DNA from 2 places in the Stenotrophomonas sp. GQ19 genome. Region 2 is predicted to be linked to the other one. Evidence: riboswitches for the same ligand, from Rfam matches in the RefSeq annotation. Region 2 holds a riboswitch; the other holds the start of a gene.

Region 1 (3,405 bases), on a different contig from region 2:
GACCGCATCGCCAATGCGGCCAACCTGTCGGCCCTGGTCTACCACGCCCTGCCGCACCTGAACTGGGTGGGCTTCTACTTCTTCGACGGCACCGAGCTGGTGGTCGGCCCGTTCCAGGGGCTGCCGGCCTGCGTGCGCATCCCGCTGGACAAGGGCGTGTGCGGCGCGGCGGCCAGCCAGCGCGTGACCCAGCGCATTGAAGACGTGGATGCCTTCCCCGGCCACATCGCCTGTGATTCGGCGTCGCGCTCGGAACTGGTGGTGCCACTGGTCCACGGCGATACCCTGATCGGCGTGTTCGACCTGGACAGCCCCTCGCTGGCGCGGTTCGACGCCGACGACCAGGCCGGCCTGGAGGCGATCGCCGCGGTGTTCGTCGAGGCCCTGGGATGAGCACCAAGCTGCGCAACATCGGTCCCAAGAGCGCGGCCTGGCTGCGCCAGGTCGGGTTGCGCACGCCCGAGGAGCTGACCGCGATCGGCGCGGTCGGCGCGTTCGTGAAGGTGCGCCGCGCCGGCTTCAAGCCCAGCCTCAACCTGCTCTACTCGCTGGAAGGCGCGCTGCAGGACTGCCATTGGCAGGAACTGCCCGAAGCACGCCGCACCGAACTGGTGGCCGAATACGAGGCCATCATTGCCGACAAGCCGCTGAAAAAGGCACCCCCGGCGTCCGGCCCGGTCTACGACCGCACCGCCGAACGTCGCGATGATGATGCCGACATCGACGACGTGCCTCCGTTCGACGACGAGACCGCGTAGAGCCGGGCTCTGCCCGGCTGCTCTTACGCAGCAACACCACTTCCAGTACCAGCCGGGCAGAGCCCGGCTCTACGTACATGCAACACCACATCCAGTACCAGCCGGGCAGAGCCCGGCTCTACGTACATGCAACGCCACTTCCAGTACCTGCCGGGCAGAGCCCGGCGCTACGCAGGTGCGCGGCGCGCGTGATCAAGGCTGCTGCAGTTCCAGCAGTTCGCCCCACAGGCGGTCGTCTTCGCGCTCCACGCGCAGCTGCAGGCGGGTGCCGTGGTCGATGCGCAGTGCCCAGCACATTGCCATCGGCAGGCCACACACCTGCGACAGCACCATCCGCAACGGGCCGCCATGGCTGACGATCAGGGTGGGCAGCGGGTCGGGGTCATCCAGCAACCGGTGCAGGCCACGGGCAATGCGGCGCTCGAAGTGGCCCCAGCTTTCGCCGTGCGGCGGCGGGTTGGCGTGCGGGTCCAGGTGGAACGCCGACAGCTCCTGCATCGGCAGCTCATGCAGCGCATGCCCATCCCAGTCGCCGAAGTCGAGTTCGGCCCACTCCTCGTCGGCCACCACTTCCACCCCGTGCGGCAACGCGAGCGCATCGGCAGTGGCCAGCGCACGCTGGCGGGGCGAGCTCACCACGCGTCGCCAGGGCAGCCCCGCATAGCGGGCGCACAGGGCGTCGGTACTGCCGTCTTCCAGCACGGGGTCGGTGCGCCCGTCCAGGTGGCCGTCACGGCCGGTGCTGGCGTGGCGGATCAGGTCCAGGATCACGCCGCTGCCTGCGCGGTGGATGGAGCGGAACGGTGCTGCAACCTCGAAGGGGTCATGGGCATCACATCGTGGAACGAGGGGCATTCTAACCGCTCGCTCCGTGCCACCCCGCCGCGCCGGCTGCCGCAGGCAGGCCTTTGCTCTACACTGCGCGCACTTCCAGGTGACCTGCGGCGCATGCCGGCAGGTTGAAACGGGAAGCCGGTGACGCAGCAGACCCTTGCCTGCCACTCCGGCGCTGCCCCCGCAACGGTAAGCGTGGAAACACCCGGCATTACGCCACTGTGCTTGCGCATGGGAAGGCGCCGGGTGCGATGGCCCTGGCCATCGGCCCGCAAGCCCGGAGACCGGCCTGGAAGACGACTGGTTGCGATGCGGCGGGCATGGCGGCGGCAAGCGGCGCCGTGCGCGTGTCCGCCCACCGTCGATCCATCCCTGCAGCGCGATCATCCCCACCCCTTGCCGCGCGGGCGTGCGCGGTGCATGGAGTCATCGATGAAGCTGCAGATCCAAGTCCTTTCCCTGGCCGTGCTGTCGGCCCTGCCCCTGCTGGCGTCGGCCCAGGACGAGGCCACCGCGCTGGACCAGGTCCTGGTCACCGCCACCCGCACCCCGATCGCCCTGCAGGACAGCATCTCCCCGGCGCAGGTGATCGACCGCGCCGAGATCGAGCGCAGCCAGGCGCCGTCGCTGCAGGACCTGCTGCGTGGCCGCGCCGGCATCAACCTCAACAACAGTGGCGGGCTGGGCAAGCAGAGCTCGCTGTTCCTGCGCGGCACCAACTCGGCCCACACCCTGGTGCTGGTGGACGGCGTGCGCATCAACACCGGCGACCTGGGCCTGGCCATGATCCAGGACCTGCCGCTGGCGCAGATCGAGCGCATCGAAATCGTGCGCGGGCCGCAGTCCAGCCTGTACGGTGCCGACGCGATCGGTGGCGTGATCCAGATCTTCACCCGCCGCAACGCCGGCAGCTTCGCCCCGCACTTCCAGGTGGGTGGCGGCAGCAACGGCCTGCGCGAGGCCAGCGGTGGCTTCGGCGGCAGCGGCGCGCGTGGCTGGTTTGGCACCGACATCGCCTACCAGCACACCGACGGCATCAACTCGTGCCGCGGCGATGCCGCGACCTTCGCTGGCTGCGGTGCCAATGAGCCCGACCGCGACGGCTACCGCAACCTGTCGATGAGCCTGCGCGGCGGTTACGCGCTGACCGATGCGCTGAGCGTGGAAGGGACCGCGCTGCGCGCCGAAGGCGAGAACCACTACGACGGTTACTACAACTATTCGGAAACGCTGCAGCAGGTGCTGGGCGGCAAGGTGCGTTACACCCCCAGCGAGCGCTTCACCCTGACCGCCAACGTCGGGCGTGCCGACAACGAATCGGACAACTACAACGGCAGCACCTGGCTGGGTGCGGCGCAGACCCACCGCAACAGCGCCTCGGTGCAGGCCGACGTGGGCATCGCCGAGGGCCAGCTGCTCAGCGCCGGCGTGGACTGGAGCCAGGACAACCTGGACGGCAGCAGCGCTGGCTACCTGGTCGACAGCCGCGACAACACCGGCGTGTTCGTGCAGTACCAGGGCCGCTTCGGCGCGCACCACCTGCAGGCCAGCGTGCGCAATGACGACAACGAACAGTTCGGCAACCACACCACCGGCAGCCTGGGCTGGGGCCTGGAGCTGGGCAGCGGGTTCCGCCTCAACGCCAGCTACGGCACCGCGTTCAAGGCCCCGACCTTCAGCGACCTGTACGACCCGTGGAGTGGCGTGCCGGGCCTGGACCCGGAAAAATCGAAGAGCGCCAACGTCGGCATCGCCCAGCAGGGCGACGGCTGGCGCTGGGGCCTGGACGTGTATGAAACCCGCATCGACGACC
Region 2 (3,405 bases):
CGCCTGGCGCGCTGGTGGCCGTGGTCTCGGACAGCTACGACATCTTCCACGCGATCACCCGGCACTGGGGCACCACCCTGCGCCAGCAGGTGATCGACTCGGGCGCCACCGTGGTGATCCGCCCGGATTCGGGCGACCCGGTGGCGGTGGTGCTGCAGTGCCTGCAGCTGCTCGACGACGCCTTCGGCCACGTGGTCAACGGCAAGGGCTACAAGGTGCTCAACCACGTGCGCGTGATCCAGGGTGACGGCGTCAACCCGACCAGCATCGGCCAGATCCTGGCCAGCATCACCGCCGCCGGCTACGCCGCCGACAACGTCGCCTTCGGCATGGGCGGCGCACTGCTGCAGCGGCTGGACCGCGACACCCAGAAGTTCGCGCTGAAGTGCTCGGCCGCGCGCGTGGACGGGAAATGGATCGACGTCTACAAGGACCCGGTGACCGACAGTGGCAAGCAGAGCAAGCGCGGCCGCATGCGCCTGCTGCGCCATCGCGAGTACGGCCAGTTCCGGACGGTGTCGGTGCCGGCCGACGCGGAATCGCTGACAGCCGCCGCGCTGCCGCTGGGCTACGAGGATGCGATGGTCACGGTCTGGGAGAACGGCACGTTGCTGCAGGACGATACGTTGGCTGAGATCCGCAGCCGGGCGAATGCTGCACGACCGTAATCGGCCAACCTCGCCGTCGCCATCCTTCACGCAACCCGCGCCGGGGCCCCTACGTCCGTTGCACCGGTGCCGGTGCGGTACAACGCCAATGGGTCCCGCGGGCGGCTTCGATCTGATGCCCTCTTGACCATCGCCCGGCTTCGGCCTACCTTGTGCTCGCCGAAGGTATCCATCTCTTCATGCAGATGAAGGGATGGGTTTAAACGGGAATCCGGTGAAGGCGCCTCGTGCGCCCATTCCGGAGCTGCCCCGCAGCGGTGAATGGAAACGAATCCTGCCAACAGCACTGGGCCCCGGCCTGGGAAGCGGCAGGTACTAGGTGGGCGTTCGCGCCCGTGTCCATCAGCCCGAATACCGGCCCCGGCCGGGGGACACGACCGTCCCCTGATTCGACCTGGAACGTCCGCGGGGAGGTTGCCGGGGCCTGCCGCCATGCCGCCCGCGTGGCGCTGCCCCCGTGCGTCCGCTCCACGACATCCGGTTCGCCCGCGGGGGCGAAGGTCGCTGGCGGGGCGGACACGGCAGCCATGTCGTGCACGGCGCGCGGTTCCTTCGTTCCTCAATGCCGCTACTGCAATGAGGACACGTTCCATGACCACTGTTACCAACCTGGGGTTTCCCCGCATCGGCGCCAAGCGCGAACTCAAGCGTGCGCTGGAAGCGTTCTGGTCCGGCGAAAGCAGCGCCCAGTCGCTGCAGGACACCGCCAGCGGCCTGCGCGAGCGCCATTGGCAGCTGCAGCGCGAGGCCGGCGTCGATGTGCCGCCGAGCAACGACTTCAGCTTCTACGATCAGGTGCTCGACGCGGCCTTCCTGTTCGACGCCATCCCGGCGCGCTACCGCGCCCTGGCCGACGCCGAGCCGCTGGCCGGGTACTTCGCCATGGCCCGGGGCGTGCAACGCGACGGCTATGACCTGCACGCGCTGGAAATGACCAAGTGGTTCGACACCAACTACCACTACCTGGTGCCCGAACTGCAGGCCGGCCAGGGCTTCGCGCTGCGTGGCGACAAGCCGCTGGCCGAATACCGCCAGGCCAAGACGCTGGGCATCGAGACCCGCCCGGTGCTGATCGGCCCGGTGACCTTCCTGCTGTTGTCCAAGACCACCGACGGCAGCCGCGCACTGGACCTGCTTGACGCCCTGCTGCCGGTGTACGTGCAGCTGCTGGGCCAGCTGAAGGACGCTGGCGCGCAGTGGGTGCAGCTGGACGAGCCGGCGCTGGTGCAGGACCTGGACGAGGCCACCCGCGCCGCGTTCACCCATGCCTACGCGGTACTGGCCGAGGCGGCGCGGCCGAAGGTGCTGGTGGCCACCTACTTCGGTGCGCTGGACGACAACCTGCCGCTGGCCGCCTCGCTGCCGGTGGATGGCCTGCACGTGGACCTGGTGCGCGCCCCGGAGCAGCTGGATGCGGTGATCAAGGCGCTGCCCCCAGGTCGTGTGCTGTCGGCCGGTCTGGTCAACGGTCGCAACATCTGGCGCACGCATCTGGACAACGCACTGGTGCTGGCCCGTTACGCGCACGGCCACGTGGGCAGCGATGCGCTGTGGCTGGCCCCGTCGTGTTCGCTGCTGCACAGCCCGGTCGACCTGGACCTGGAAAAAAAGCTGGATGACGAACTGCACAGCTGGCTGGCGTTCTCCAGGCAGAAGCTGCAGGAGCTGCGCGTGCTGGCCGATGCCATCGACTCCCCGGCCCGCGCCGAGGACGCGCTGGCGCACTCGCGTGCGTGCATCGAATCGCGCCGGCGCTCGCCGCGCGTGCACAAGGCCGCGGTGGCCGCGCGCCTGGCCGCCCTGACCGCCGCCGATGCGCAGCGCCACAGCCCCTACCCGCAGCGCCACCTGGCCCAGGCCGGTGCGCTGCAGCTGCCACGCTTCCCCACCACCACGATCGGCTCTTTCCCGCAGACCCTGGAAGTACGCGAGGCCCGCGCCAGCAACAAGTCCGGCAAGCTGTCCGACGCCGACTACGATGCGTTCCTGGCCACCCAGACCGAACACTGCGTACGCGTGCAGGAGCAGATCGGGCTGGACGTGCTGGTGCACGGCGAGTTCGAGCGCAACGACATGGTGGAGTACTTCGGCGAGCAGCTGGACGGCTTCGCGTTTACCAAGAACGGCTGGGTGCAGAGCTATGGCTCGCGCTGCGTGAAGCCGCCGGTGATCTTCGGCGACGTGACCCGCCCGCAGCCGATGACGGTGCGCTGGTCGCAGTACGCGCAGTCGCTGACCGACCGCCCGATGAAGGGCATGCTGACCGGCCCGGTGACGGTGCTGCAGTGGTCGTTCGTGCGCGATGACCAGTCGCGCGCGGACACCTGCCGGCAGATCGCATTGGCGCTGCGCGACGAGGTACTGGACCTGGAGGCGGCCGGCATCGGCGTGATCCAGATCGACGAGCCGGCCATCCGCGAAGGCCTGCCGCTGCGCCGCGCGCAGTGGCGCGAGTACCTGGACTGGGCGGTGGAAGCGTTCCGGATCAGTGCCAGTGGCGTGCGCGATGCGACCCAGATCCACACGCACATGTGCTATTCCGAGTTCAACGACATCATCCACTCGGTGGCGGCGATGGATGCCGACGTGATCTCGATCGAGACCTCGCGCTCGCGCATGGAGCTGCTGGATGCGTTCGTGCGCTTCCAGTATCCCAACGAGATCGGCCCGGGCGTGTATGACATCCACTCCCCGCGTGTGCCCGACAAGGAAGAGATGCTGGCGCTGCTGCGCAAGG

Evidence for each region. A riboswitch is a leader RNA that binds a small molecule or an ion and turns the genes downstream of it on or off. The one in region 2 is predicted to bind cobalamin.
Region 1: it holds a riboswitch for cobalamin, as region 2 does, so the genes downstream of both, btuB (TonB-dependent vitamin B12 receptor) here and metE (5-methyltetrahydropteroyltriglutamate--homocysteine S-methyltransferase) in region 2, are expected to answer to the same signal.

What each region holds. Positions count from the first base shown of each region.
Region 1 covers NZ_JCAXES010000007.1:75,265-78,669, forward strand. Annotated here, with positions in the region: gene AC6CHL_RS13890 (free L-methionine (R)-S-oxide reductase MsrC) at 1-393, shown strand, start outside; gene AC6CHL_RS13895 (TfoX/Sxy family protein) at 390-758, shown strand; gene AC6CHL_RS13900 (histidine phosphatase family protein) at 951-1,613, opposite strand; cobalamin riboswitch at 1,674-1,899, shown strand; gene btuB (TonB-dependent vitamin B12 receptor) at 2,025-3,405, shown strand, end outside.
Region 2 covers NZ_JCAXES010000006.1:104,960-108,364, reverse strand. Annotated here, with positions in the region: gene AC6CHL_RS12845 (nicotinate phosphoribosyltransferase) at 1-668, shown strand, start outside; cobalamin riboswitch at 814-1,045, shown strand; gene metE (5-methyltetrahydropteroyltriglutamate--homocysteine S-methyltransferase) at 1,260-3,405, shown strand, end outside.